Regions from separate parts of the Vibrio rumoiensis genome, predicted to be linked through region 1. Evidence: predicted binding sites of a transcription regulator. Region 1 holds the regulator's gene; each other region holds the start of a gene.
What was found. The regulator MetJ, encoded in region 1, represses methionine synthesis genes. The targets are predictions, from matches to a motif close to TTAGACNTNTANANGTCTAA.

Region 1 (10,816 bases):
AAGCTCAACATTGAGCCAAAACCACGTTGCTGCGCTTTAGCAATATCGTGACCGGGATGATTCGGCAAACTCGGATGATAAATCGTGCCAACCAATGGTTGCTGCTGTAAATATGCCAACAAATCTTGAGCACTTTCTTCATGTACTCGCATACGTGCCGCTAAGGTTCGCAAGCCACGTAATGTCATGTAGCTATCAAAAGGTGTCCCGGTTGCACCAATGCAATTGCCCCACCATGAAAGCGTTTCTACATGCTCAGGGTCTTTAGAGATAACCACCCCACCAATCACATCAGAATGACCATTGATGTACTTAGTCGTCGAGTGAATCACAAAATCGGCCCCCAAGGTTAATGGTTTTTGGTACACCGGTGTCAAAAAGGTGTTATCCACGGCTACTAACGCACCGACTTGCTTAGCTTTTGTGCAAGCTTTAGCAATATCCACCACTCGCACTAATGGGTTTGAGGGGGTTTCTAATAAAATCAATTTAGGCTTTTGAGCAATCGCAGCATCAAATTCAGCTTGGTTTGATTGGTCAACAAACTGAACTTTAAAGTCGCCTTTTTGTGCTCGAGTATTAAATAAGCGATAAGTGCCGCCATAACAGTCATGTGGGGCAACAATCAGATCATCAGGGCCAATAAAGGCTGAAACCCATAAATTGAGTGCTGAAGTACCGCAATTGGTGATCACCGCACCAGCACCTTCTTCAAGTTCAGATAACGCCTGTTCAAGTAAACCACGGTTTGGATTACCTGAGCGAGTATAGTCATACTTAGGCACTTCACCAAAAGCAGGAAAGCCATAATTGGTCGATAAATAAATAGGCGGAACGACCGCGTGAAATTGGCTATCCGATTCAATACCGGTACGAACCGCGACTGTTGCTGGCTTTCTTGAACTCATTGGCGTATTCCTTTCCTTTTGCATTCGCAATCAATATACACAGAGGCTGATACTAAAACCTACTATACCCAAATATAACCAAAGTGCTATTTGCACCAACTCAATTTTAAAAGAGACATTATTTTACCGCTTTTAAAACAAGAGCGATCACATAAATCACCCTGCAATGGTTTATTCTTAAGCTAGACAGAGTGATACTTTATCCCTCACAAATTGAGACGTCAAGACCTCTAGCCATCTAAGTGTCTTTACTTTCGGCAGTAAATGCACCTAAAATTGGCATTCAGCCACTAATTACAGATATTAAATAACGAAGGTGCGTGATGGCAGATTGGAATGGTGAGTACATTAGCCCGTATGCAGAGCATGGAAAAAAGAGTGAACAAGTCAAAAAGATCACAGTTTCTATTCCATTAAAGGTTCTTAAAGTCTTAACCGATGAACGCACTCGCCGCCAAGTCAACAACTTGCGTCATGCGACCAACAGTGAACTACTGTGTGAAGCATTCTTACATGCTTATACTGGCCAACCTTTACCAACAGATGAAGATTTGCGTAAAGATCGACCAGACGATATCCCAACCGAAGTAAAACGCTTAATGACCGAAATGGGCATTGAATTCGAAGCGTTTGATGATTAATACGTTACTCGGATTGTCGTAACTCGTTTTTCGAAAAAGAAAAAATAAAGCCCGCTCAAATCATTTGAGCGGGCTTTATTGTATTCGAGCGACAAGAAGCGAAGCGCCCTAGTATTCGAGTTTATTTTTTACTTATACTGATCCGGCAATTCGATACGTGCGACACCAGACTCAACCGCAGCACGAGCAACCGCACCAGCCACTTCAGACAATAAACGCGGATCCATTGGTTTTGGAATGATGTAATCCGGACCAAATGATAGCGCTTCAACCCCTGCCGCTTTTAATACTTCGGCTGGTACTTCTTGTTTCGCTAATTGACGAATCGCTTCAACTGCCGCCAATTTCATTTCGGTATTAATTTCACTGGCACGAACATCTAATGCGCCACGGAAAATGAATGGGAAACAAATAACGTTATTAACTTGGTTCGGATAATCACTACGACCCGTACCCATGATTAAGTCATTACGGACTTTGATGGCTAACTCTGGCTTGATTTCAGGATCAGGGTTTGAACAAGCAAACACAATCGGCTTATCAGCCATTAACGCAAGCGCTTCTGGTGGTAACAGATTTGGACCAGATACACCTAGGAATAAATCCGCGCCTTCAATCACATCTTCCAAAGTACGCATATCAGTGTTGTTAGCAAACAATTGTTTGTACTCATTCAAGTCATCACGACGTGTATGAATCACGCCTTTACGATCAAGCATGTAGATTTTTTCACGTAATGCGCCACATTTGATCAGTAGCTCCATACAGGCGACTGCCGCAGCACCTGCGCCTAAACAAACAATTTTACACTCAGACAGCTTCTTGCCCTGTAGCTCTATTGCATTCAGCATACCGGCTGCCGTCACAATCGCCGTACCGTGCTGATCATCATGGAAAACAGGCACGTCACAACGCTCAATCAGTTGGCGCTCAATCTCAAAGCAATCTGGCGCTTTAATATCTTCTAGGTTAATGCCACCAAAAGTATCAGCAATATTAGCCACCGTATCAACAAACTCGTCGATAGTACGATGCTTAACCTGAATATCAATAGAATCCAATCCAGCAAAACGTTTAAATAACAGCGCCTTACCTTCCATAACTGGTTTTGAGGCTAATGGACCTAAATTACCTAAACCTAGAATAGCGGTACCATTTGAGATAACGGCAACCGTATTACCTTTAGCAGTATATTTATAAGCATTATCAGGGTTTAGTGCGATTTCACGTACCGGCTCAGCAACACCAGGGCTATAAGCCAAAGCTAGATCTTCCGCCGTATCGGCTGGTTTAGTTAAAGCAATGGCAATTTTACCTGCGGTAGGCTGAGCGTGGTAATCCAGTGCTTTTTGGCGAAAATCATTGAGTTGCTGATCATCAGACATAGTGAGCGTTTCCTAATTATTCTATTTAGTAGGGGGGAGATGATTTTAAAGGATCAAAAGTTAACTTGGTAGTCAATACCGTTAATTTCAGACAATAAAAAAGGGACGCCGAAGCATCCCTTTCAAATTCTGTCTTTCACTAAAGTCGTTTAGTGGAAGATTATTTTTTGCTGCTAAGTGCACCAAAACGCTTGTTGAAGCGATCAACACGGCCGCCAGTATCAACGATACGTTGCTTACCAGTGTAGAACGGGTGACATTTGTCACATACGTCTAGGTGGATAGTGTCTTTGTCTAGCGTAGAGTTGAACTCGAAAGAGTTACCGCAAGAACAAGTTGCATTTACAGCTTTGTATTCTGGGTGGATACCAGTTTTCATAGGACAAACCTTTTATTGGTCCGTATCGCTATCCGATTCTTACTGAAATATCTCTTGCGAGTATTCAAGCAGTCAGACACCATACGTTGTTACTAAAAAATGATGTAAAAATATACATCGTTAGAGGCGCAGTATAATAGTGAATCCGCCTCCATCGATCAACACATTTGCTCCCTTTTTCTACAATATTTCAGTTTTATATCGATAACGGCTGTTTTATCATAGTCTTTCATTTGTCTTACCCTACTGTCGAAAGGACAATTTTCTTACTTATGCAGCCTAATATTGCTCAAGTTGCTCTACCCGTTCCTTTAGATAAGTGCTTTGACTACCTTATTCCTAATTACCTATTTCCCGTTGTTGGTGGCCGCGTCTCTGTACCTTTCGGTCGACAAACCTTAATTGGAATTGTCGTTGGTATTGTCAATCATTCGGACTTCCCGGTTGAGCAATTAAAACCGATTAAAGCCTGTTTAGATGCTAAACCAGTCTGGCCTCAACCGCTCTATCAATTATTGCACTGGTGTAGCCAATTTTATCAATACCCACTTGGTGATACGCTGGCGATGGCTTTACCTTCATTATTGAAAAAGGGCAAACCTGCCGATTTCACGAGCCTCAAAGAGTGGCACATTACCGAAGCGGGCAAAAACCAATTAACTGCCGGCTTCGGCCGAGCGCACCTACAAGCGAAAGTGGTTCGTATGCTCGATCACGGCGCTTTGCCACATCAAGCCATGATTGATGAAGACATCAGCAGCACTACCTTAAAAACGCTACAAGAGAAAGGGTGGATTGAAGCTAAACACACTCAGCCGACTCAACCTCAATGGTCTGCTCAATTGGAAAACGAGCAACACAAACCACACTTAAATGAAGAACAAGCCATTGCAGTTGCCAGTATTAATAACCATCCTGGATTTGGCTGTTTTTTAATTGATGGGGTAACCGGTTCAGGTAAAACCGAAGTCTATTTAAGCATTATCAAACCTGTGCTTGAACAAGGTAAACAAGCATTAATACTCGTCCCCGAAATCGGCTTGACACCACAAACGATTAACCGATTTAAGCGCCGCTTTAATGTGCCAGTTGAAGTGATGCATTCTGGCTTAAACGAAACCGAACGATTAAATGCATGGCTTTCCGCACGTGACAAACAAGCGGGGATCATTATTGGCACTCGCTCTGCGTTATTTACGCCTTTTGCCGATCTTGGAATCATCATCGTCGATGAAGAACATGACGCGTCTTATAAGCAACAAGATACGCTGCGTTATCATGCTCGAGATGTCGCGGTAATGCGCGGCCACAAAGAAAACTTCCCAGTAGTGCTTGGGTCAGCGACGCCAGCCTTAGAAACGCTACATAATGCTAAAACAGGCAAATATCATTACTTAACATTAACTAAGCGCGCCGGTAATGCACAACCAGCCAAACATCATGTCTTAGATATTAAAGGCCTCTATTTAGAAGGGGGGTTATCCGCGCCATTAATTGCTCAAATGCGTCGCCATCTTAACGCGGGCAATCAGGTGATGTTGTTTTTAAACCGCCGTGGCTTCTCTCCTGCCCTAATGTGCCATGAATGTGGTTGGATTGCCGAGTGTAAGCGCTGTGATGCTTATTACACCTTTCATCAAGGTAGCCAAGAAATTCGCTGCCATCACTGCGGCTCACAACGCCCAGTGATTCAACAATGCCAAGGCTGTGGCTCGACTCAGCTTGTTTCCGTTGGTGTGGGGACAGAGCAACTCGAAAAACAGCTAGAGTTACTGTTCCCTGAATTTAAAACCATACGAATTGACCGTGATAGTACCCGCCGCAAAGGCAGCTTAGAAAACGCGCTAGAATCGATTCGTAAAGGTGAATATCAAATCCTTATCGGCACCCAGATGCTGGCGAAAGGCCATCACTTCCCGGATGTCACTTTGGTTGGTTTATTGGATGTTGATGGCTCACTTTATAGTAGTGACTTTCGAGCATCCGAGCGCCTTGCTCAACTGTTTATTCAAGTCGCGGGACGTTCAGGCCGAGCCAGTAAGCCGGGTGAAGTATTATTGCAAACACATCACCCTGAACATGCCTTATTGCAATCGCTATTACACAAAGATTATCAACACTTTGCTCAAACTGCGCTGGCCGAACGAAAAATGGCCCAGCTTCCCCCTTACAGCTTTTTGACGCTGTTTCGTGCTGAAGGCAACAATAACGACGACGTTGAAGCCTTTTTACGTCAAATACGCCACACACTGGAAGCTCACCCACTTTATGATGAGCAATGCATGGTACTCGGCCCAATGCCTGCACCACTCGCCCGACGAGCGGGGAAATATCGCTGGCAGTTAATGTTGCAAGTGAGTACTCGTCGTCAAATGCAACGTATCATTGCCTCATCTAAGTCGGCAATTCAATTATTGCCACTCGCCAAAAAAGTGCGTTGGAATATGGATATAGAGCCTCAGGACCTAAGCTGAGTAAAAAGTAAGGGTATTAAAAACCCTCTATGTGATGCATATCACCATTGGAATGTAAGAATTACTATACTCGAGCTATTAACCAGCTAATTTAGAACATAAAATATTTAAATAACATTAAGATGTCGTTATTCGTGATGAGGAAAACCAACTAAAGGAAACTCCTCACATTTTGCTTATATAGTCTGTGTTTTTTGATATAAGCGTTTGTCTTACCCATTTGGGTATAAAAAGTGAAGAGAGGAAAACTTATGGCGACAATGAAGGAGGTTGCCCAACTAGCTGGGGTATCAACGGCGACGGTTTCCCGTGCGCTGATGAATCCCGAGAAAGTCTCCAATGCAACACGAAAGCGCGTAGAAGATGCGGTATTAGAATCGGGCTACTCACCGAACTCTTTAGCACGCAATCTACGACGTAATGAATCGAAAACCATCATTGTAATTGTGCCCGACATCTGTGACCCTTATTTCACAGAGATCATCCGAGGCATCGAAGATACCGCCGCGGAACATAATTATTTAGTTCTACTGGGTGACAGCGGGCAGCAACTCAAACGAGAAAGCAGCTTTGTGAATTTAGTCTTTACCAAGCAAGCTGATGGCATGTTGCTATTGGGTACCGATGTTCCTTTTGACGTCAGTAAACCTGAACAAAAAAACTTACCGCCGCTTGTCATGGCCTGTGAATACGCGCCGGAACTAGAGCTTCCTACGGTTCATATTGACAATTTAACCGCCGCATTTGATGTCGTGAATTACCTCACCCAAATGGGACATAAGAAAATCGCTGAAATGTCCGGTCCATCCGATGCATCACTTTGTCAATTCCGCCATCAAGGCTACCAACAAGCCTTGCGACGCGCTGGCATAGACATGAATCCGGCCTACCAAACACAAGGTGACTTTACTTTAGAGTCTGGTGTGAGTGCGGCGAATAAATTACTGTCTTTACCTGAGCCTCCAACCGCCATTTTTTGTCATAACGACAGCATGGCTATTGGCGCTATTCAACAAGCGAAAAAACAAGGTTTCCGAATACCACAAGACCTTTCCATTGTTGGCTTTGACGACATTCAATTCTCTCAATACTGCGATCCGCCACTCACCACTATTGCTCAACCCCGTTATGAGATCGGTAAACAGTCAATGTTAATGTTGTTAGAAATATTAAAAGGGAGAGAGGTTCGTGCTGGTTCTCGATTACTTGAAGCCAATCTTGTGATCAGAAATAGTGCTGCACCACCGCGAAGCTAATAGCCTAAAAAAACATAGGCCTTTAGAACAATATCCCCCCAAAGAAGTTGCAGTAAAGCGGCAGGAACATGAAGCACCATAAGCATAACGAAACGATGCGATTGGGCAGAATCAACTCCGCTAACCAAGCTGCAACTTTCAATTCAAAGCCAGTGGCCTTTTTCTTACAGTATTAATCATAGTATTGGTTAAAAAACTGCATTAACATATAGCTCCTTTTTTATTCTATTGAGTTATTGAAATACCGTGGCTAATCGAGATTATGTAAGAAAGAGTCCAACTCCAAATAAAAAAAACAACAATAGAAATCAAAGAAAACCGGCTCAAAAAAAGAAGCCAGCACCGCGTGCTATTCCATGGAAAGCCGCGATTATTGCGGTCCTTTTATTAGCAGGCTTGATCTCTTTACTCTCTATGCTTAGCAATGACCCAGAACCGGTCGTTCCAGCAGTTAATACCGTGCCTGTAAAGGTCACCCCAAAGCCAACGGAATCGCTACCGCCTCCACCACAAGAAAAGTGGGATTACATGGAGACGTTGCCGAAACGTGAGATTGAGGTTCAAGCCAAAGAAGTTGAAATACCTAAGATCCCATACATAATGCAATGCGGCGCTTATAAAACTGCATCACAAGCGGATCAACGTAAAGCTAATATCGCGTTCCAAGGATTGAGCAGTAAAGTGGTGAAGCTTGAAGGCAGCAGTTGGTATCGAATTATTTTAGGGCCTTATACGTTTAAACGTGAAGCGGTAAAAGATCAGCATGTTTTGCAACGTGCTAAAATCGAGCCATGTATCATCATGAAAGACACCTTAAAATAAAGAGCCGAGAGCCGAGAGCCGAGAGCCGAGAATTTTTGGTTGCTACCTTGTCGGTGTCAATCATTCTTTTCGGCTCCCGAGCGCAGCGTCCTCGCCTCTCGGTTTTGCTTTGTGAGCAACAAATACTTTCCTTAAAAGCTTCCTATATTCTTAACGACCCCAAAGACATTTTATTACCCTTTCTCTTGAATTCTTTTTACCCCAACCTCATATCAGTTAAAACAGCAGAATAACTAAGAGGTTTCTCGTGACTACTATTGTATCTGTACGCCGCAACAATAAAGTCGTTATCGCAGGTGACGGCCAAGTTTCATTAGGCAACACTGTCATGAAGGGCAATGCTAAAAAAGTTCGCCGTTTATATCATGATAAAGTGTTAGCAGGCTTTGCCGGCGGTACCGCTGATGCCTTTACGCTTTTCGAACGTTTTGAACGTAAGCTAGAGATGCACCAAGGTCATCTCACTAAAGCGGCGGTTGAACTGGCTAAAGATTGGCGCAGTGATCGTGCTTTACGCAAGTTAGAAGCCTTATTAGCCGTAGCAGATGAAACGGCATCGCTGATCATCACTGGTAATGGTGATGTGGTGCAGCCTGAAAATGATTTAATTGCGATTGGTTCTGGTGGCAATTTCGCCCAAGCAGCCGCGATTGCTCTATTAGAAAACACCGATCTCGAAGCTCGTGAAATTGCCGAGAAATCGTTAAAAATCGCTGGTGATATTTGTGTATTCACCAACCATCACCACACAATCGAAGAACTATAAATCACTATTGGCCTTTGTCTTTCGCTTTCTAGCTCAAGGCTAATCATCAGATTTCCCACCCATGAACCCAGATTCATGGCTTATTAATTAGGGTAAAAGGATAACGTTATGTCGGAAATGACACCTCGTGAAATTGTTCATGAACTCAACCAACACATTATTGGTCAAGATAAGGCTAAGCGTGCCGTAGCGATCGCTTTACGTAACCGCTGGCGTCGTATGCAACTCGATGAAAATCTACGTGCAGAAGTGACACCAAAAAATATTTTAATGATCGGCCCAACCGGTGTAGGTAAAACTGAAATTGCTCGCCGTTTGGCTAAACTCGCTCATGCACCTTTCATTAAAGTAGAAGCGACTAAATTCACCGAAGTCGGTTATGTTGGTAAAGAAGTTGAATCCATCATTCGTGATCTCACCGATGTCTCAATCAAGCTAACTCATCAGCGTGAAATGGAAAAAGTAAAATTCCGTGCTGAAGAGCAAGCGGAAGAGCGTATTCTTGATGCGTTATTACCGCCACCACGCGAAGGTTGGGGACAGGATGAAAAATCACAAGAAAGTACCTCAAATACGCGTCAAGTGTTCCGTAAAAAACTACGTGAAGGCCAATTAGACGATAAAGAAATTGATGTTGATGTGGCCGCGCCGCAAATGGGCGTGGAAATCATGGCACCTCCAGGCATGGAAGAAATGACCAATCAACTACAAGGCATGTTCCAAAATCTGGCGGGCGATACCAAGAAAAGCCGCAAAATGAAAATAAAAGATGCCTTCAAAGCGTTAACCGAAGAAGAAGCCGCCAAACTCGTCAATCAAGAAGACTTAAAAGAACAAGCGATTTTCAACGTTGAAAACAACGGTATCGTGTTCATTGATGAGATTGATAAGATTTGTAAACGTGCCGATCAAACTGGTGGCGGCGATGTCTCTCGTGAAGGGGTACAGCGTGATTTATTACCATTAGTTGAAGGCAGTACGGTTTCCACTAAGCACGGTATGGTTCGTACTGACCACATATTATTTGTGGCATCAGGCGCATTCCAAGTCGCTCGCCCTTCTGATTTAATTCCTGAATTACAAGGTCGTTTACCGATTCGTGTTGAATTAGAAGCGTTAAGCAGTCATGACTTTAAGCGCATCTTAACGGAACCTAATGCCTCGCTAACCGAGCAATATTGCGCATTAATGGCAACCGAAAATGTCGAAATCGAATTTACCGAAGACGGCATTACACAAATTGCCGAAGCGGCATGGCAAGTTAACGAAACCACCGAAAACATTGGTGCGCGCCGTTTGCATACCGTGATGGAGCGCTTAATGGACGATATTTCGTTTGATGCCACCGATAATCCGGGAATGAAAGTCTCGATTGATGGTGATTACGTTAAGCAACGTCTGGGTGAATTTGTTGCCGATGAAGATTTAAGTCGCTTTATCCTGTAAAATCATCTTTACTGTATAAATCCAAAAAGCTCGCACGATTGCGAGCTTTTTGTTATTTGTGACAACTAATTGATATACTTATGCCAATCAAAATAAGTCAGTAGTCTAAATTAGCGAACTTTTTATAAGCTAGCATGAGCTGTTACTTATTTGTGGTTGGTATTCATCATTCACCTTTACTGTATAAGACTATGAAATCATCCTTTGCTATTTGGCTTGATGCCGCTAGACCCAAAACCTTACTGCTTGCGATCGCTGCCATTGCAACTGGAAGTAGCCTTGCCTATGCCGACCACCACTTTTCTTTCGCAATTTCTGTTTTGGCATTACTCACAGCAACGTTACTGCAAATTTTATCTAACCTTGCCAATGACTACGGAGATGCAGTCCAAGGTACTGATAACGATGACCGTATTGGTCCTATCCGTGGTATGCAACAAGGGATCATTACTCAACAAGGCATGAAAAAAGCGATCACTATTAACATTGTCTTTATTGTGATCAGTGGGTTAGCTTTGGTGTTTTATGCGCTACAAAGCCCAACGAGTATTGCAGCCTTTCTATTCTTAGGCCTACTTTCTATCGTAAGTTCTATCGCTTACACCATGGGCAGCAAGCCTTATGGTTACATTGGCCTTGGGGATATATCTGTCTTTATCTTCTTTGGTCTATTAGCGATTTTAGGCACCTACTTCTTACATACAGGTACAGTTAAACCAAGTCTGTTACTGCCTGCAAT
Region 2 (10,816 bases), on a different replicon from region 1:
ATTGGCTCGTACCGGCATGGATAGCTATGTTGACCAAGTGATCATTTCAGAAGAAGTGGGCACCGCCAAACCAGACCGCATCATTTTTGAGCATGCCCTACAACGCGCGGGCAATCCATGTAAATCAAAAGTGTTGATGGTGGGTGATAACCTGCATTCCGATATTCTTGGCGGCATCAATTTTGGTATTGAAACTTGTTGGTTAAACCATCACGGCGCTGCGGCAACCGATGGTATTAACCCACACTACACCGTGAGTTCATTAACCGAACTTCAAGCTATTCTAGAAGCCTAATCACACTCCAAATACCATTGAGCCACCGACGCTATTTTCACTTCAATAAAAAGAGAAAGTCGACAAATCGGTGGCTCCATTTTATTGCTCTAAGCCGTATTCTCTGCGCTACTTAACTTGAACTGACACCCCTTCCGCTTCCATCACCGATTTCGCATCGGCACGCTCAATAATCTTAACCAACGCCGATTGGATCACTTCATGCTCTCGCACGTCGGTCTCACTGGAAAAACGCTGCTCTTGAACGGTTGCACCTTCCTCTAGAGTAAAACCAACCACAACCTCTGTGGCGCAATCAGCACTCGCTCCAAAATATTCTAATGTAATTTGTGGGTATCCTTTAAAGCCTTTTTTAACCATCTTCGCAATGCGTTTTTTTGCTTTATCCACGTTCATTTTTATCTACTCCAACCAACAGTAACTCATCGTCACGTCTAGTATGCGGTGCTTTGTCGCGAACAGGCGCAATTCAACGAATATGTGATGAGAGTACCACGCGCTGCTCAGATCGGGTATGGAATGTTGGTTTAAGGGTAAGAAGGGTGTGAACCATTTTTGAATCTTGAGGGGCCTATAAAAAATGACTTCATTTCAATCATCAAGATAGCAAAGTAGCAGAATCAGGCCCCTACTCATGGAAACAAAACTGTTATCGATAACAAAAATACGCCTAAGCTAATGTAAAAAAGCGAGCCTTAGATAAGCTCACTTTTTTACATCTACTGGATAACAATGCAACCCAATATCTTTAAGATAACTGCTGCAACTTATGCTCAACCAACACATTATCAGGGGCAATCTGCTGAGCAAGCTCTAATAGCTGGACCGCATCTTGCGGATTATCTTGTTGATGTTTAATTGCAATATCCACCAGTGGCTGAATATCAATGGTCTTTTTATGCTCTTTTACGTGCGCCTTCTTCTCATCAATCAACACATTGTGCGCGGTGCTCAATAAGCCTAAGCGATGGGATGAGTTGGCATTCGCTTTATTGAGGGTGTCGTAATATTCTTCTTTTAAGCGCAAGGTTTTGGTTTGATGGCGAAATTGACCAATATCGATTTGTTGATGGCGAATAAAATCCACCGCCACTTGCTTATAAAAACCAAACTTATTTAGATAGGTGGCGTGAGTGCCATGCCCCATGCCGAACACTCGTAAATGCGTCAGCTGTGGGTATCGCTTGGCATGCAAACGATCGATTTCATTGGTCGGATCATAAATAATATAGCCTTCCGCCTCTCCCAGATCCAAATCGTGATAATCCCCTTGCCAATCAAACTGCTGCGCGATGTCGGTACTTGAGCGATCATCCCAAGGCGCTAAGGTTTTATTTTTGGTACTAACGGGATGAAACAATAAGACTTGGTTGAGTTGCAATAATTTTGCGAAAGCCCCAATGGCGAAGCCACCACGACTCAAACCATAGCCTAACCGTGATTCAAACGGAGTAAGTAAGCTCGACAATTGCTCAAGAAAGAAAATCAAATTACGACTACGGAACCAATTACTTTTACCTAAGTGCTGAAAAGCAATAATGTTGACCCCTTGTTTATGTGCAAGGCTGTAACCCCAAGGCGCGAAATCGGCGTGCAAATCTTGTTCCTGTACATTGGTACCGGCTGGCGAGAAGGTAAACAACAGTGGTTTATTGATATCGACAAATTGATATTTCACAAACACATCGTCTAGTAAGTCTTCTCCTGTTATTGGGAGTCTCGCTTGTTGCTCTTGTTTATCAAGCGCAGACCATTCATCCAACCAATACAGTAACTTCATTTATCCTCCGTCTAAACTGCCTTAAGCAATTGTTTTAAATTTATTTATGTCGTATTTCCCCCATTAACGGGAGATCAGTCCTCTTTTAAAAACTGGATTTTGACTTGCTCGTCAAACCGAGAAATATCTATGTGTTGTCGATGAATAAATTGCTCGACCATCTGATTATAAAAATCTCGCCTGTCTAAATTATTTGGGTGGATTCCGTGCCCCATTCCCACCACCGTAAAATGGGTTAATTTGGGGTAACGCTCGGCATGAAGTCTGTCAATATCATTGGTCGGATCATAAATGATATAACCCTGAGCATTGCCGAGATCACGGTCATGATAAGCACCCTGCCAATCAAATTGTTGAGCCAGTGCCGTACTAGAACGGTCATCCCACGGCACCAGTGATTGATTTTTGGTGCTGACAGGGTAGAACAACAGAACATGATCCAATTTAAGCAAATTGGCAAAAGCACCAATCGCAAAGCCACCACGGCTGAGGCCATAACCCAAACGAAGTTTGAAAGGTGTCAGCAACATCGAAAGTTGCTCAAGGAAATAAATCAAATTAGGGCTACGGAACCAATTACTCATTCCAAGGTGCTGAAAAGCAACCACATTCACTTGATGTTGTTGGGTTAGTTCATAACCCCAAGGAGAGAAGTTGTCATGCAAATCTCTCTCTTTCACATCCGTGCCAGAAGGCGAGAAGGTAAACAATAACGGCTTATTTAAATCCACCAGTTGATAGCGAACAAACACATCATCAAGTTGGCTACTGCCAGAGAGAGGAAGTCGAGCTTGTTGCTCATTTTCAGGAAGAGAAATCCATTCATCCAGCCTATACAGTAGTTTCATTTATCCCTCTCGCGAATTTGATGCGCGCGAACCTTAACAAATAATGAGGGGTGATGTAAAACGCAGTGAGGTATTGATTGGCCATTATGAATACAAAAACGAGCACTCCCATCAGAAGTGCTCGTTTATTTTTACCCGTCTTTTAAATTGTATATTCGATTAAAACGCAGGCTCAATGGTGCCTTTAAAGGTGGTTTGAATGAAATCACGCACGGGTTGTGAGTGATAGATTTCAACAAACTTTTTATAGGTTGGGTTATCTTTATCCGCTTCTCGTGCGGCGATGATCATTACCGCCAGTTCCGCATCTTTAGGCTCAAAGTAGATGCCCTGTTTTTTTGGGTCGAGCCCTGAAGACATCACGTAGTTCATGGTGATCACCGAAGCATCCGCATCCGTTAAGGTTCTTGGTAATTGCGCGGCATCCATTTCTATAAACTCAAGCTGTTTTGGGTTCTCGGTAATATCGTATACGGTCGCTTTAGAGCCTAAACCGGGCTTTAAAGTAATGAGTTTTGCTTCGGCTAATAGCAATAAAGCTCGGCCACTATTGGTTGGATCATTCGGAATAGTGATGGTCGCTTTTTGAGGTAAATCGGCCAGTGATTGATACTTATCTGAATAAATCCCCATGCGCATCAAAATCGAGCGACCGATAGACACTAAGTGTGCTTTCTTATTGTTATCATTAAAGTTGTTTAAAAAAGGCTGGTGCTGATAACTGTTTAAATCGATGCTGCCATCAACGAGCGCGGCATCTGGTGTGATGTAATCGGAAAATGTCACCACTTCCACTTTTAACCCTTGCTTCGCGGCTTCTTCTGCAACCGCCTCAACCACTTGAGCGTGTGGTCCTACGGTTGCGCCAACGCGAATGACTTCTGTTTTTTCTTCTTGCCCGCAAGCGCTTAACCCTAATGCCAAAGGAAAAAGTAACGCGAGTTTGGTGATGGTTTTCTTGATTGTCATAAATATCCCTTTCATACAAATAGCCGTATAGACTTCTATATGCAGACTACCTTAAGCCGAAAAGAAAACATAATGATTTAAAGTAAGATAGGTATAACGATTGGTTATATCAGGAAACTCAACATAAATGGCGACACTTCCGCTCTCTAAATTCACTCGATATCAAAATGAGTTTTAAAGATTGTATTACCCATATCGTTGTATTTCCTCATATCAGCGATTTATAAAACACAATCTTGCCTTCACCTTTGGCATTGCCACTTTCATAACCCATGATTTGATAACCGCTGGATATTAATAAATGCAGCATATTCGGATAACGGTTCATCGATTTCACCCCTATCGATGTATAACCCGATTGTTGCGCCCATTGCTCTTGGTATTGCCGTAAAGCAGTGGCGATACCTTGGTTACGATACTGCGGTATAACGCCACCTAACCAGCTGTAAAATTCACCTGAACTTGATTCGCCCGAATTTCGTTGATATCCAACCTTGTAGCCGGCTAATTCACCTTCGAGTTTTGCGATCAAAATAAGGTGTGGTTTATCCGCTAAACGAGATTCCAACTTATTTCGAGTAGTACGGCCATCGAATTCTGGGATACGCTTATCGATTGCAAGAATCTCTTCAATAGTGCCCTGTTCAATGATCATCGCCCCCTCCTTGTGACCTTATGCGGCTGACCAAATAGGCTTTTTAACAATGAGAACAACATAAATAGCACCAACTCCGAAACCGCTAATACCACTAACCCAAATATCACCCCAATGCTTATCGCTTCGGTATTGAGGATCACTTTGTATTGATAATGCTGCCAAACCTCATCGCGGATCTCCGCAATAGGATGAATGAATACCTGCCAATACGGGCTATATAGTGATTGATGAAAATCTGCTTTGGCGGTGGTCAACAAGTGGTTTCTGGCGACAAGCGCTTGAATACTTTGTCCACCAGCAACAATGACAGGATCTTGATTGCGAGCGTAATGCTTGAGCAACTGGTCGAGGCTGCCATGAAAGTATTGATCGGCATCTTGTTGAAACTGCGCTAAGCCTTGCGATGATTCCGCTACTCTAGCGTCTAAGTTTTGACCATATTGGTTAACGAAACCGGGAATTTGAACACCGATTAACACACCAAATATCAGTATCGCGAGTTTGAGATAATCGATGATCTTTTGCATGACTCACTCCAATCTAGCTAAGGCGTTTCTGATGAACGTTTAACGAGAATACATTAAGAGAAGAAAATGCACAGGGGTTTACGGTGAGTTTGCTGTTAAATGGTGAGAGGGTCGACAAGATCAGATTGAGCGACGCTGATTACCGTCGACGCTCAATCATCTCAATAAACGTTGGCTAGTGTACTACGCCAATCGAGCCAGTTGACGCTTGCGATCTTTATTCACGATACAGAAGTTACCACGCTTGGTTCGGCACTTTGAGCAGCTTTCACATTCAGCTGGGGCTCGGTTGCCTTCTTTCCAGCGTTGAATGAGATTTGGCTCAGACAGCAGCGGACGAGATAACGCGAAGTATTGAATATTGGTACGCGCTGCGATGTCTTCGATGGCATTAATATCGGTTAAGCCGCCAACGGTGATCACCGGAATATTAACCTCTTGGCTGATCACATCGCCATACTCATGGAAATAGCCCTCATCTTTCAAGGTGTAGCCATCATAAGCTTCACCAACTAAGGTACTGGCTTTACCGTGAACATTACCCGACATGACAATCGCATCGACTCCAGCCGCTTCCAGCTTTTTACAAATAATACGTGTTTCATCAAAGGTTAAGCCACCTTCAAAAAATTCCGTTGCGGTCAGTTTTACTAGGATCGGGAAATCCTCGCCTACTAATTGACGAGTCGCTTGATAAATCTCTAATAAGAAGCGTAGACGGTTATCCAAGCTGCCACCGTATTCATCTTCACGGCGGTTGTAGTAAGGACTTAAAAACTGATTGATCAAATAGGTGTGCGCAGCATGGATCTCAACACCATCAAAACCACTTTTCTTGGCACGTAAACTCGCTTGAGCAAAGGCATCAACAATGTAGTCGATCTCTTCTTTGGTCATCGGTTTACCCTGCGTTTGCGTGCTTTTTTCACACACATCACTTGGCGCAAAAATCACACGCTCACCAATATCGTAGGTCGACTTAGTACCGCCGTAGGCAATTTGCATCACGATCTTGGCATCGTAACTGTGCATGAGATCGGTCAGTTTTTTATATTCCTCGATAAAGTCATCGTTGTAGATCCCCATCATGCCAGCGTTGGGTTTTTCCTCTGCAACAATATTGGCATAGCCAGTCACTATGAGCCCAACTTCCCCTTTGGCTAACTCTTCATAAATCGCATATAACTGCTTCGTCATGTGGCCATCTTCTGTTGCCATGTTTTCCCACGTGGCACTTCTGATGAAGCGGTTTTTTACGGTCATAGCGCCGATTTGGCTAGGTTCGAATAAAGTAGTCACGACTACTCCTTAATAATTGGGGAAATGACAGGCAAGCAAAAGTAGGCAGGCATATTACCTTAGATTGGCGCCGGAATTTTTAATCTAGATTAAGGTCTGGGGGATTAATGGCCCAATCTACCCACAAAGTTCAATGTTGCCTTGGTGATGAAAGGGATATTATAACCGCATTAATAGGAGGGATTATGAATCACAAACCCAGCCGAACGGATGCGATGCAATTGATTATTGATGAAGCGAAATCCACCTTTCCTCTTTATGAAGAAGAGACTTTCGTCTGTGGAACCGAAGGCAATTGCATTGGTTGCCCGAAAAAGCTGATGGAGTTAGTCGACTCTGAACTGTCTTATTGGGAGAGTGCGTTAAAACGCGGCGTGATCCCTCAGTTTGATGAAATCCGCCGCTTTGGAAAGTTATGTAAAAACGTTAAACGTGGGCTGGTGCGTAACCATATTCTGTAAGGCCTACTTTTCAGAGTTACTTCGAGTTTGCGGTTGCCTTTTCGGTTGCCATGCTGTCATCAACAGACGTGTGCTTTACTTGGTTAAATAAGCTCAACCCTGACAAAGCCCCTAATAAAGCAAAACCAACCCAAAGCCAGATCGATAAAAAGGCATTGAGGCCCAACAACCAACCTGCCCCCCAGTTACCAATAAACGCAAAAAAACCGCCAATACAAGAATACAAACCGTAGTAACTGGCAATATTTTTAGATTCCGCATAACGTGGAATATGTGCGCCAATTAATGGGTACACCATCATAGAACCGATACTCAACAAGCTTGCACATAAAATAAAAGAAAAAGCCGGATAGCCTTCAATGTGCACGCTCAACGCAAGGAAAGAACATCCCATAATCGCCATGCCATAACCCATGCCTTTGGCGATACCTAAGCGCTTTTCAATCCAACGGCTGATCGGTAGTTGCAACAACACACCTAAGATCGAGGAAGTTAAAAAGACCAACGTTGTATACGAAGGGTTACCGGTTTGCACTTTCACTTCATGTGGGATCGACAAGTACAACTGATGAAAAAGGATTTGGAAAACCGACGCGGCCAACACAAAGCGCATAAAAGCACGGTGCTTTAACATTACCAACCATTCTACCCAAAATGCTTGGGGCGCAGTATCTTGCACATGCTGTTGCTCGCGAGGCAAATAGTACCACTGCAAGATAAACAGAATGAAAAACAATAACGCAGAGCAATAACCGACCGCACTAAAGCTAATCGTAAACAAGGCTAAACCGATCACCGGCCCTGTGAGTTTACCGATTTCCGTACATAAATTTTGTAACGCAAATACACGGTTTCGCTCCGCATTATCAGGGTATTCAATCGACAAATACGCCTGACTACTTGGCGTAAATAAAGCGCCAGCAAACCCTGTTAGGAAAGCGCCGAATACAATCAAAGAAAAGTCATCGCTCACCGCAAGTAATAAAAATCCTGCAATGCGCACCAGACACCCCATTAAGATCAGACGTTTGTAGCCAAATTTATCACCGAGTGTGCCGCCAACCAGAAACAGACCTTGCTGACTCAATACCCGAAGGCCAATGATCAAGCCGACATACCAACTGCTGTAACCGAGGTCTTGTAAATGCTGTGCCAAATAAGGCAACAACATATAAAAACCAAGATTAAAGCTAAATGCATTAAAAACGAGAACGCGACTGGCGGGCGATAACAAAGCCCAGTCTTTCAAAAACTGTGAAGATTTCATTAACTAGTCAGACTCTTAAGGTTACGCAACACATTGGATTTTTGAGCGTAGCGTTCTCACAAACGGTCTTCCGCTATCATCAATGATCACATTGGCATCCACATCATAAATGTCTTTGATTAATGATGAGGTCAACACTTGGGTTGGATGTCCGACACTCACCAGTTCTCCACCTTTTAATACCAATAAATTATCGGCATATTGAGCGGCCAAATTCAGGTCATGTAGCACCATGACAGTGACATATTGTTGACGCACCGTTTCATACGATAAGTGTTCAAGCAGCACATGTTGGTAATGTAAATCGAGGGCGCTGACCGGTTCGTCTAGCATCATGATTTCTGGCTTTCGCATTAACGCTTGGGCAAATAAAATCATCTGACGTTGCCCACCACTTAAGGTTCGAACATCGCGGTTTGCCAACTCGGCTAAGCCAATATTATCTAAAATACCAATGGCTTCTTTTAACACCTCTTCGCTCAACGATAAACTGAGCGCATCCAACCGCCCGAGTAACACCACTTCGATCACCGTTAGATTCACATCGAGATGGATATCTTGCGGCATGTAACCAAAAAGGTGACGCCATTTTGATAACGATTGCTCTGACAGGCAGCTGCCTTTAAATGAAATCTCACCACTTTCCGGCTTAATATCGCCAAATAGCGTTTTCAATAATGAGCTTTTACCTGTGCCATTCGGGCCTAAAATCGCCGTCACTTGACCAGGTTTTAAATCAAAACTTAATCCATTGGCTAAGGTTAAGTCACCGATAGAGGTGGTTAAAGATTGAACCGAAAGCATGCTTAACCTCTCTTAAAAATGATCAGCCAGAAGAAAAAAGGAACCCCAATAATGGCGGTCACAATCCCGATAGGAAATAGTGCGCCGGGCACAATAATTTTGGATAGCACCGATGCGGTAGATAATAAGAATGCACCGATTAAGAAAGATAATGGCAAGAAGAAGCGTTGATCTTCACCCACTAATATTTTGGCAATATTGGGCGCGACGATACCGATAAAACCAATAATTCCGACAAAACTGGTAACAGTTGCAGTCATCAAGGCCACGATGAATAAGGTTTTCAATCTCAACCTAGCCACATTCACGCCAACACTTTTAGCGCGCTCTTCTCCGAGCCTTAATGAGGTTAATTTCCACGCATCTTGCAATAAGAAATAGCTTCCTGCGAACACCACTACCGTGACAATCGCTAAATTCGACCAAGTTGATTTCGACAAGCTGCCAAACAACCAAAATAAGATTTGCTGACTTAATTCAGGAGATGAGATGAATTGCACCAATGACAATAAAGATTGGAACAAAAACAACAATGCAATACCCGCTAAGATCAACTGACCTGAGCTGATATGCCTCATTGAAGCTAATGCAAATAAAAAGCAAGCAGACAACATGCAGCATACAAACGCCCCGATGGGCACCGCATAATCACTGTTTAAACCTAACGAACCAATATAAAGCATCAAGGCCGCGCCAAACCCAGCCGCCGCCGCCATCCCTAAGGTATACGGGCTGGCCATGGAGTTATTAAGCAAGGTCTGCATTTCTGCCCCGCCAACCCCCAACGCACCACCAACCACAATGGCCATGAGGGCAATCGGCAAGCGAAGGTTGGTGACGATGATCTGTGTGGAGGGCTCAACTTGAAAAGGTAGCCCGATAAATTCCAACAATGCATACAACACTTTTGACGCGTTGAGCATCGATGGGCCTGTCATAATATCAAAGATAAACGACCCTAATAATATCGCCACAAACAGCAACATCGTGGTTACTCGGCGACGCTCGCTTTTTCTTTGCTCTGCAACAGCTTGTAATAACAAATCGGCTTGCATCTATTTATTTACCTTACCTAAATACTTTCCCAATCCTATGAGCAATCGAGCCATTATTCGGTTATGGATACCGATAAAAGGCACTTAATTGACCACAAAGACGAATAGTATTGATAATTAATATCAACATCAATTAGTATTGTATCAAATTGTGAAAAGCATTTCGCGCTAAATAGACCTATCTATTACAAGGAATTATAGAAAGCCATGTTGAAATACATTCTTATCGCACTCGCCACCCTCAGTGCGACTGCCCAAGCAGCAACGACCACCGTGACCGATGTATTAAATCGCCAAGTCACGTTTGATGCCCCCGCCAAAAGAGTGATCGTCGGTTTCTACCCAGAAGATTATATGGCAATCGGCACAGTGAAAGCTTATGACCACGTGGTTGGCATGTCGAAATACATTTGGCAAGCAAGAGAAGCAAGCTGGAATGAATACGTTAAACAAGTACCGATTTTAAATAACATTCCTGAAATTGGCCGAGTGGATACCAATACCTTTTCGGTTGAAAAAGTGATCAGCTTAAACCCTGATTTATTGATGCTGGCGGATTGGCAATACAAAGCACTGGAAAGTGAAGTCGCGCAAATTGAATCGGCTGGCATTCCGATTGTAGTGGTCGATTACAACGCGCAAACTGTTGAACGTCATGTTCAAAGTACCTTATTGATCGGCAAAATTACCGGCCAAAACCAACGCGCCCAGACGATTGCTCAAGAATATAAAAAGACCGTCGATACTATCGAGAGCCGTTTAAAAGAAGCCAACTTACCAAAACCTAAAGTTTACACCGAATATGGCGCAACGGGCGTGAATGAAATTGGTTACACCTTTGGTAAAAACATGT
Region 3 (10,816 bases), 340 kb from region 1:
GCTTCCATCCCCGCACTGCCGGGAGCTGAAACCGGAATCGTAAAATCATTGTCGGTTTGAAAAGCATACTTAAGCAACGTTTTCACTTCATCCATCATGCCGATAAACAGAGGATCTAAGTGGCCAACCGTTGGACGACTTAATGCTTGTAAAACATCCGATGAAATATCAGAAGGACCTGGGCCCATTAAAATTCGACGAGGTGGGAAAAAGCGCTGAATAGTCATAATTATCCTTAATGGTATATTCCATAATTATCATTCACTAGTGCCACGACTCTATCGCTACTTTTGGGAAATAGCATAGATAACATTAGCAAAATTGGTGTGCTTAAATATGTGCAAGCTACGGTAAAACTACCATGCCTAGAAGGAGTCCTCATTAATGGTAAATAAAGCTGTGAGCCCCCTCAACTAATTGTGTACAGTTTTAATTATTATTGTCGACAAATCAACCGTAAAAAAAATCTCGCTCCATCACCTTTCAGTGATTGACTTTTTTAATACAACAACGTTCAATGTAGACTCCTTCAGCCATAGGATATGGTTGAACTTTGATGATGATTTCAACCACTGAAATCTCATCGTTCGGAAGAGGAGCGTAACCCAGGTAGATGACCAGTGGATCCCGAGATCCTAAACTTGTCATTCAGGGGGAGTTACGCCGAGATGGATAAATGCTCGGAAATTTATCACATCGGTTGCTCAGGTTGAATCCTGACAACTGTCACTAAGTGCTTAGCTTAGTGAAGAGCTTCTAAGATTTACATGGTCACACGATTCTAGTGATTCACTTCTATGTATTTCCCTGCTCTAAGAAATCTCTCTTCAACATTGGACGTTTGCCTATAAATAGGCCTTATTTGAGTATATTGGGAGACAATGCCGTGAGCGCATTTAACGTAGCAAAGTTTGGTGGCACCAGCGTGGCCAATTTCGAAGCAATGAGCCGCTGTGCCGCCATTATTGAAGATAACCCGTCAACAAAATTGGTTGTCAGTAGTGCTTGTTCTGGTGTAACAAATCTATTAGTTGAGCTAGCACTTGGGGTACAAAATCCCGATGATCGCCAAGCTATCTTGGACAAAGTTCGTGCGATTCATTACAGCATCATCGAACAATTTTCCGAACAAGAAAAAACCAGATATTCGATCGATACTATTTTAACCACTCTTTCCAGTATGGCTGAAGCGGCTTCTTTTCAATCGGGCGATAAACTCACCGATCACATCGTTGCTTGCGGTGAATTAATGTCGACTCACATTTTAACTCAGCTAATGATTGAGCGCGGTATTAACGCTGTTCGATTTGATATTCGTGAAGTATTACGTACCAACTCAGATCACGGCAAAGCAGAACCGGTTATTGCCGATATATCAGCTCTAGCACAACAAAAACTTTACCCACTTTGCCAGCAACATGTTGTGGTCACTCAAGGTTTTATTGGTAGTGATGTGGAAGGTAACACGACAACGCTTGGTCGTGGTGGCAGTGATTATAGTGCGGCGCTCATTGCCGAAGCGGTAAAGGCTTCTGGTTTGGAAATCTGGACAGATGTACCAGGTATTTACACCACCGATCCTCGTATAGCACCGAAAGCAACACCGATTCCTGAAATCAGCTTTAGTGAAGCGTCTGAAATGGCGAATTTTGGTGCGAAAATTTTGCACCCATCGACACTTCTTCCTGCGCTTCGCCACCAGATCCCTGTATTCGTCGGTTCTTCTCGCGAACCAGAAAAAGGCGGCACTTGGATTCGTAAACAAGTTGAAAGTGCCCCACTATTTCGCGCCCTAGCCTTACGTAACAACCAGACCATGGTCACGCTGCGTAGCCCTGATATGTTCCAAACTTACGGCTTTTTGGCACAGGTATTTAATATTCTCGCGAAGTATCAAATTTCCGTTGATTTGATCACCACTTCTGAAGTTAGCGTATCATTGACACTCGACCAAACCAACACCTCTGGCCAAGCGCCCGAGCTACCTGCCGATGTCAAAGCAGAATTAGAGCAATTGTGCTTAGTTGAAGTGGAATATAACCTCAGCCTAGTAGCACTAATTGGTAATAAAATGAGCGCTAAAAAAGGTTATGCTAAACAAGTATTCGGTGCGTTAGAAGATTTCAACTTGCGTATGATTTGCTACGGTGCGAGCCCTCATAACTTGTGCTTTTTAGTTGGCGAAGCAGAAGCTAAAAAAGCGGTAGAAGTACTACATAGAGAGTTGTTTGAGTAAAAAGAGCTAGGTTGCTAGTCCCTAGTTCCTAGAAAAAGAAGCTCTAGGAAACTGCTTTAACTTCTTTATTCAGTAAATAAAATTTCAAATATTCAGAAAGATTAAAGGCGATGACTATTAATAAGTCATCGCCTTTATTTTTAGCTGCTAAATAGCTCAAAGAAACAAAAAGAGTTAACAGCCTCCACCACCTAGGGACCAGGGACTAGGAACTGCTCTTTCCATCCTTAGCTCAAATTCGGCCCTAACCATTTCTCCATTTCGACTTCATCCCACCCTTTACGCTGTGCATACTCTTCTGCTTGATCTTGTTGGATCTGCGCAATCGCAAAGTAACGAGAATCAGGGTGTGAGAAATACCAACCAGAAACGGAGGCACCCGGCCACATCGCATAACTCGTGGTCAAAGACATGCCGATGGTTTCTTCTACTTTTAAAAGCTCCCACAAGCTGCCTTTTTCGGTATGTTCTGGGCAAGCAGGATAACCAGGGGCTGGGCGAATACCTTGGTATTTTTCACGAATCAAATCATTATTGGTTAAGTTCTCATCCGCTGCATAACCCCAAATATCTTTACGTACTTGCTCATGCATATATTCAGCAAATGCTTCGGCTAATCGGTCAGCTACCGCTTGGATCATAATGGCGTTAAAGTCATCGCCTTGCGCTTTATAAGAATCCGCTAATTCACGCTCACCAATACCACCGGTTACGGCAAAGCCGCCGATCCAATCTGCTTTACCGCTGTCTTTCGGGGCAATGTAATCGGATAAACAATAGTTCGGACCTTTTGGCTTTTCGGTTTGCTGGCGTAAATTGTGTAAAACTTTAATGACCTCTGTACGAGATTCATCCGAATACACTTCTATATCATCCCCCACGCTATTGGCTGGGAACATGCCACACATACCGCTAGCTTTAAGAATTCCCTCTTGTTCAATTTGGTCTAAGAAAACATTGGCATCATCGTATAAACGTTTTGCCTCTTCCCCGACTTCTTCATGATCAAAAATAGAAGGGTATTTCCCCATCAATCCCCAAGTTAAGAAGAACGGTGTCCAATCGATATACTGACGTAAAATAGCCGTATCAATATGTTCAAACACATGCACGCCGGGTTTAGCGGGGGCCGGCGGTGTATAAGCTTGCCAATCAATATTCACTCTATTTTCACGTGCTTGCTCTAAAGTAACCGGCTTAGTACGAGGACGTTTACGAGCATGTTGATCGCGCACTCGATCATAATCAATATCAAGCTTCTCAACGAAAGCGGGGCGTAACGTATCGGATAGCAATGCAGAACACACCCCAACCGCGCGTGAGGCATTATTCACATACACCACAGGTTGTGAGTAATTTTGTTCAATTTTCACCGCGGTATGAGCTTTTGAAGTAGTGGCACCACCAATCAATAATGGTAAATCAAAGCCTTGACGCTCCATCTCTTTGGCCACATGCACCATTTCATCAAGCGATGGCGTAATCAAACCAGACAAGCCAATGATGTCGACGTTTTCTTCCTTAGCAACCTTTAATATGGTCTCGGTTGGTACCATCACGCCAAGGTCGATGATTTCGTAGTTATTACACTGCAATACGACCCCAACGATGTTCTTACCGATGTCATGTACATCGCCTTTGACCGTGGCTAACAAAATTTTACCGTTGGTTTGGCCTACTTGTTTTTCAGCATTAATGTAAGGTTCTAAGTAGGCGACCGCTTGTTTCATCACACGCGCCGATTTCACCACTTGAGGAAGGAACATTTTACCTTCACCAAATAAGTCACCGACTACGTTCATGCCATCCATTAATGGCCCTTCAATCACTTCTAAAGGCATCTTGGCTTTAGCGCGTGCCTCTTCAGTATCTTCAACAATAAACTCAGTGATACCTTTAACTAACGCATGCTCTAAACGTTTCTCGACTTCCCAAGTACGCCATTCTAATAAAGCGGGATCTTCTGCTTTACCCACACCATTTGAACGATATTCTTCGGCCAACTCTAGAAGGTTTTCGGTAGCATTGCCGTGGCGGTTGAGTACGACATCTTCCACCGCATTACGCAATTTCTCAGGAACGTTATCATAAATTTCAAGCTGACCAGCATTCACGATCCCCATATCCATACCACGCTTAAAGCAGTGATATAAGAACACGGCATGAATGGCTTCACGTACGTAATTATTGCCTCGGAATGAGAACGAAACGTTAGATACCCCACCCGAAATCATCGCGTAAGGCAGGTCTCGCTTGATATCACCGACTGCTTCAATAAAATCGACCGCATAATTATTGTGCTCATCAATACCAGTCGCGACAGCAAAAATATTCGGGTCAAAAATAATATCTTCAGGTGGGAAACCAATTTCATCCACCAGAATACGGTAGGCCTTAGTACAAATTTCGGTTTTACGTTCGCGAGTATCCGCTTGGCCCACTTCATCAAATGCCATCACGATCACTGCCGCGCCATAGCGACGGATCAGTTTGGCTTGCTCAATAAAGTTCTCAACCCCTTCTTTCATTGAGATAGAGTTGACGATGCCCTTACCTTGTACGCATTTTAAACCGGCTTCAATGACATCCCATTTCGAGGAGTCAACCATAATTGGCACTTTAGAAATTTCGGGCTCAGAGGCACATAAATTCAGGAATCGCTCCATGCAGGCTTTAGCATCTAGCATCCCTTCATCCATATTGATATCGATAATTTGCGCGCCATTCGCGACTTGTTCACGAGCCACATCAAGCGCTTCATCGTATTGCTCTTCCACAATCAGACGCTTGAACTTAGCAGAACCCGTTACGTTCGTACGCTCACCCACGTTCACAAATAACGAGTCTTTATCAATCGTTAATGGCTCTAAACCGGATAAGCGACAGGCTTTTGGTAACTCTGGCAATGCGCGAGGTTTAACGCCTTCAACAACTCGAGCCATTTGACGAATATGTTCAGGAGTAGTGCCACAGCAGCCACCAACCATATTGAGAAAACCACTTTCGGCCCATTCTTGAATGTGTTTGGCCATTTCTCGTGGTTCAAGATCATATTCACCAAAAGCATTCGGTAAGCCGGCATTCGGGTGAGCTGAAACATGACTTTCTGAAATGCGAGAAAGCTCTTCAACATATTGACGAAGCTCATCAGGCCCAAGTGCACAGTTCAAACCAAACGATAAAGGCTCAACATGACGCATCGCATTATAAAATGCTTCAGTCGTTTGACCTGAAAGGGTACGTCCAGAGGCATCGGTAATCGTGCCAGAAATCATCACAGGGAGTTTAAAACCTAATTCATCAAAGACACTGAGCACCGCAAAAGCACAAGCCTTTGCATTTAAGGTGTCAAAGATCGTTTCGATCATGATGATATCTGCCCCACCGTCGATTAGCGCTCGGGTAGATTCAGAGTAAGCAACCACTAACTCATCGAATGTGACATTACGAAAACCAGGATCATTGACATCAGGTGAAATCGAACAAGTGCGGTTAGTGGGCCCTAACACACCAGCGACAAAACGAGGTTTCTCTGGTGTCTTTGCCGTCCACTCATCGGCTGCTTCACGGGCAAGCTTAGCGGCAGCAAAGTTAATTTCTGCGCTCAAGCTTTCCATGTCGTAATCCGCCATCGCGATGGTAGTGGAGTTAAAAGTATTCGTTTCGAGAATATCCGCGCCAGCCGCTAAGTAATCGCTATGAATTTTCTTGATCAGCTGCGGTTGAGTTAATACTAATAAATCGTTGTTACCTTTGAGATCACTATGCCAATCAGCAAAGCGCTCACCTCGGTAATCATTTTCTTGCAGTTGATGAGACTGGATCATGGTCCCCATGCCGCCATCAATCAATAAAATGCGAGATTTTAATAATGTCTGAATTTGATGTTTTATTTCACTACGATGAGAATTTGAGCTTCCAGCCACGATACAACCTCTTTCCTTAATTCTTTAAGATATCCTAACATAGAAATCTAGACGTCTAAAACAAGTTTAAACGACTAATATATGCCTTTTTAACATGCTTTTTATCTGCTTTACTCTAATCTTATTAAAAATATATTGATATTTATCATTAAGCGCACGAAAATTGCGTGATTACAATTTGTTACATTAGCCAAGGTTTAATTATGTCGGTCTATAACACCCTTTGCTTCCTATCGTTTGCTGCGATGGTAATAGCATTGATTAATGCAAAATTTGGTCGTCTACAGACGACAATTGCAATAACAGCCGGAGCAATGATGCTCTCCCTGCTAATCCTTATTGCTGGTCAAAGTGGTTGGTTCAACCTTGTCGATATTGCTTCAAAGACAATGGCTGAAATTAACTTTGAAAGCTTCTTGTTAAATGGAATTCTTGGCTTTTTATTATTTGCAGGGGGCTTAGGTATTAAATTACCTCACTTTGCAGATCAGAAATGGGAAATTGCCATCCTCGCTTTTGGTGGTACGGTATTCTCCACCTTCTTTATCGGTTTCAGCTTATACGGCATCTGTAATCTAATCGATATTCATATAGATCTCATTTATTGCTTATTGTTTGGTGCGCTAATTTCACCAACAGACCCCATTGCAGTACTCGCAATTGTTAAAAAACTTAAAGCACCACAACGTATTTCAACTCAAATTGAAGGTGAGTCACTATTTAATGATGGTATTGGCTTAGTTATCTTCGTAACAATCTTTACCGTCGCCTTTAGTGGCAATGCACCAACGGTTGGTGGAGTATTAAGCTTATTCATGCAAGAAGCCGTCGGTGGTATTGCTTACGGGTTCGTATTAGGTTTGCTTTTCCATTATCTAATCAGCTCAACCAATGATCACTCAATGGAACTACTATTGATGATCTGTATTCCCACTGCAGGTTATGCTTTTGCCGAAACACTTGAAGTATCAGGCCCATTAGCAATGGTCGTTTCAAGTATCATGATTGGTAACTGGACTCGCTACGTTGGTTTCTCAAAAGAAAGTACCGAGCACATGGATCATTTCTGGGAGCTAATTGATGAGTTTCTAAATGGCATCTTGTTCTTGCTTATCGGTATGTCGCTATTATTGTTTGAATTCCATTCTGAAGATTGGATTATGATGGCCATTGCGATTCCACTGGTTCTACTCGCTCGTTTCTTAAGTGTGTGGATACCGTTTATCGGCTTTAAGCGTTTCCGTACTTACAATAAATGGTCAGTGAAGATCTTAACCTGGGGTGGATTACGTGGCGGTCTTGCGTTAGCAATGGCACTTTCTATTCCACATGGAAAATACTTTGTTACCGCCGACAATATTGATGTAAAAGAAATCATCATGGTGATGACTTATGCCGTGGTTGTGTTCTCGATATTAATTCAAGGCTCGACGATCACACCAATGATCAATAAAGCAAAAGTGATCCAAAAACAAATGGAAGATGCTGATAAATTACGTGCACAAGTTGAAGCAGACTCAACAACACAAAAAGAGACGTTAAACAAAGACGTGTAAAACAAATCACCTCACAAAAAAAGCAGCATGACTTTTCGGTTATGCTGCTTTTTTATTAGCTACGATTTTGAATAAAACGCTTAATCATCTTTCGTAAAATTATCTACTGAGAAATGATCCAAATCGTATGGTGTTTGTTGATACACACAATAGTTTAACCAGTTGGAAAAGAGTAAATGGCCATGACTTCTCCAGCTCGCAATTGGTGGATTATCAGGGTTATCATTAGGGTAATAATTTACTGGAACCGCCGGATCCATCCCTTCAGCTAAATCTCGCATATACTCATGATGTAAAGTATGAGAATCATATTCAGGATGCCCGGTAACAAAAACGTGTCGCTTATCTTTGCTGCTCGCAAGATAGACACCGGCATCCGAAGAGGTCGCCAGAATATCTAAATCGGTGTGCTTAGAAAGATACTCATCCGTAAAATCTGCATAACGAGAATGTGGCGCTAAGAAGCTATCATCAAAGCCTCTTACTACTGGATGAAATTCACTAACGACATCATGGCGATAAACACCGGATAACTTTTCTTTTCGTGTGCGTTTTGGCAGGTTATATAGCAATTTGAGGCCAGCTTGTGCCGCCCAACAAACGTATAATGTCGAGGTGACATGATCTTTCGCCCACGCCATAATGGTCTGTAAGTGATCCCAATACGCGACATCTTCAAATTGAACGAGACCTAATGGAGCCCCGGTAATGATCAAACCATCAAAATTTCGATCTTTCACCACATCAAACTGACGATAAAAATTATTTAAATGTTCGGTAGGCGTATTTTTACTCGGGCGATCATCAATTCGAAGTAGCTCTATATCGACTTGAAGCGGGCTATTTGACAGTAAACGTAAGAACTGAGTTTCCGTCTCAATTTTTTTCGGCATCAAATTTAAGATCAAAACTTTAAGTGGGCGAATCATCTGTGTGGTAGCACGAGTTTCCGACATAATAAAGATTCTCTCCTGACGTAAAATATCAGAAGCAGGTAACTGATCGGGAATCTTGATTGGCATTGCACTCTCTCCATAAGCAATCTAGACGTCTAAACACCTATAAGTATATCAAGACAAAGGTGAATGTCGAGTAAGAATATCCGTGACGCCAGACCGCTTATTTTAGTTAACTAAGTTTAAGTTTAGCGCAAAAAAAAGCAGCGCATGAAAGCGCTGCTTTTGAAAACAAGATGTCGTGATTATCACTATTTAACGATGGTTAAACTTGGACGACCTTTAGGTTTCGCTGGGGCTTCAGACTCATCAGATGCTGACGCTTCTGGCGTTTCATCGCTTGGGCTATCCACACTTGATAGGGATGATACAGGCTCTTCTTTGATGCCTGCTTCCATTTCAACCGTGTAAGCATCTTCAGGTTCAAACATGGTTCCTGCGCCATTTTCACGCGCATAGATAGCTTGTACTGCATACATAGGAACAATGACTGAATGTGGGCGACCACTAAAGCGAGCATTGAACATAATGGCATCATTACTGATTTCCAAGTTACCAACCGCTCGTGGCGCAACATTCAAAATAATTTGACCATCTTGCACAAACTCAACAGGCACTCGTACACCTGGTAATGTAGCTTCCACCACTAAGTGAGGCGTCAGTTCATTATCCACTAACCATTCATAAAATGCGCGCACCAAATAAGGGCGTCTTGGTGTCATTTTGTCCATATCCATACTAGCGAACCAAACGCATTTCTCGTTCAGCTTCTGTTAGAGAGGCTAAGAATGAATCACGCTCAAATACGCGGCTCATATAGATCTTAAGTTCTTTCGAACCCGGACCTGATAATTCAATACCGAATGTAGGTAAACGCCATAGTAATGGTGCTAAGTAGCAATCAATTAGGCTGAACTCTTCACTCATAAAGTGTTCATATTCAGCGAAAACAGGCGCTAACGTTAGTAAATCATTACGTAATTTGATGCGAGCGGCTTCTGCTTCTTCAGGTGTTCCTGAAACAATCTTTTCAGCTTGTGAATACCAGTTACGCTCGATACGATACATCATCAAACGACTGTTACCACGTGCAACCGGATAGACAGGCATCAAAGGCGGATGAGGAAAACGCTCATCAAGGTATTCCATGATGATGTTAGAATTATAAAGTGCAAGTTCACGATCAATTAAAGTCGGAACTGACTTATAAGGGTTCAATTCAATTAGGTCTGTTGGTAGGTTATCTTCTTCAACTAACTCAACCTCAACACTTACCCCTTTTTCGGCTAGAACAATACGAACCTGATGGCTATACATATCTGAAGCACTTGAAAATAGAGTCATCACAGAACGTTTATTGGCAGCTACAGCCATTGAGAAGCCCTCCAGCACACTTAAAAAATAAAAAAGAATGGAGGCTAAATGCCCCCATTACATAAAAATTAGCAAGGAATTTTAGCACAAATGTTTACATTCAGGCTAATTTTTATTCCCAAGGCTTATTGAGTATAGCGCAACAAGCCTTTGCCATTAATGAACATCACGCCAATATTCTTTCTTGAGTAAGACCACAACAATGGTAAAGAGTACCAAGAATGCCATTACCCACCAGCCAAGAGCATGACGTTCAAGCTTGACGGGGTCACCTGAATATTCAAGGAAGTTGACCAAATCTCGGACCGTATTGTTATATTCTTCCGTTGTCAGTTCACCCATTTTGGTAATTTTAGTACCAACGACAATTTTATGCTCTTCACCATCTACCGTAGTGGTTTCATAAACAGGCTCAGGAATACCTTGTAAGCCTTCAAGTACATGTGGCATACCAACATTAGGGAAAGTGGTATTGTTCACCCCAAATGGACGTGACGGATCTGCATAAAAGCTACGTAAGTAGGTATATAACCAATCAACGCCACGCACACGAGCGACCAACGTTAAATCAGGTGGTGGTGACCCAAACCATTTACCTGCATCTTCAGCAGGAATGGCGTTGGTCATCAAATCACCAATTTTTGCCTTTGGATCAAAGACTAAGTTTTCCATCATCAAATCATCAGGAATACCTAAGTCTGTCGCGACGCGTTGATAGCGCTGATATTGCGTGGAATGACATCCAGCGCAGTAGCTCATAAAGGTCTT

Region 2: the regulator MetJ is predicted to act here: its motif matches at 3,912-3,931, upstream of VRUMOI_RS12920 (MetQ/NlpA family ABC transporter substrate-binding protein).
Region 3: the regulator MetJ is predicted to act here: its motif matches at 6,202-6,221, upstream of metH (methionine synthase).

Annotation. Positions count from the first base shown of each region.
Region 1 is NZ_AP018685.1:230,187-241,002, reverse strand. It holds gene VRUMOI_RS01090 (O-succinylhomoserine (thiol)-lyase) at 1-908, opposite strand, end outside; gene metJ (met regulon transcriptional regulator MetJ) at 1,232-1,549, shown strand; gene VRUMOI_RS01080 (malic enzyme-like NAD(P)-binding protein) at 1,678-2,934, opposite strand; gene rpmE (50S ribosomal protein L31) at 3,095-3,313, opposite strand; gene priA (primosomal protein N') at 3,586-5,787, shown strand; gene cytR (DNA-binding transcriptional regulator CytR) at 6,021-7,043, shown strand; gene VRUMOI_RS01060 (SPOR domain-containing protein) at 7,290-7,865, shown strand; gene hslV (ATP-dependent protease subunit HslV) at 8,113-8,631, shown strand; gene hslU (HslU--HslV peptidase ATPase subunit) at 8,740-10,077, shown strand; gene VRUMOI_RS01045 (1,4-dihydroxy-2-naphthoate polyprenyltransferase) at 10,269-10,816, shown strand, end outside.
Region 2 is NZ_AP018686.1:57,345-68,160, reverse strand. It holds gene yjjG (pyrimidine 5'-nucleotidase) at 1-295, shown strand, start outside; gene VRUMOI_RS12935 (hypothetical protein) at 404-691, opposite strand; gene VRUMOI_RS12930 (cytosolic protein) at 1,044-2,075, opposite strand; gene VRUMOI_RS12925 (cytosolic protein) at 2,150-2,923, opposite strand; gene VRUMOI_RS12920 (MetQ/NlpA family ABC transporter substrate-binding protein) at 3,083-3,892, opposite strand; gene VRUMOI_RS12915 (GNAT family N-acetyltransferase) at 4,101-4,547, opposite strand; gene VRUMOI_RS12910 (DUF2937 family protein) at 4,544-5,077, opposite strand; gene VRUMOI_RS12905 (NADH:flavin oxidoreductase) at 5,261-6,376, opposite strand; gene VRUMOI_RS12900 (hypothetical protein) at 6,562-6,837, shown strand; gene VRUMOI_RS12895 (MFS transporter) at 6,854-8,104, opposite strand; gene VRUMOI_RS12890 (ABC transporter ATP-binding protein) at 8,126-8,908, opposite strand; gene VRUMOI_RS12885 (FecCD family ABC transporter permease) at 8,911-9,963, opposite strand; gene VRUMOI_RS12880 (ABC transporter substrate-binding protein) at 10,171-10,816, shown strand, end outside.
Region 3 is NZ_AP018685.1:571,105-581,920, reverse strand. It holds gene VRUMOI_RS02625 (pyridoxal-phosphate-dependent aminotransferase family protein) at 1-227, opposite strand, end outside; lysine riboswitch at 584-764, shown strand; gene lysC (lysine-sensitive aspartokinase 3) at 887-2,236, shown strand; gene metH (methionine synthase) at 2,464-6,129, opposite strand; gene VRUMOI_RS02610 (cation:proton antiporter) at 6,366-7,718, shown strand; gene metA (homoserine O-acetyltransferase MetA) at 7,799-8,740, opposite strand; gene sspB (ClpXP protease specificity-enhancing factor) at 8,926-9,411, opposite strand; gene sspA (stringent starvation protein SspA) at 9,413-10,048, opposite strand; gene VRUMOI_RS02590 (cytochrome c1) at 10,205-10,816, opposite strand, start outside.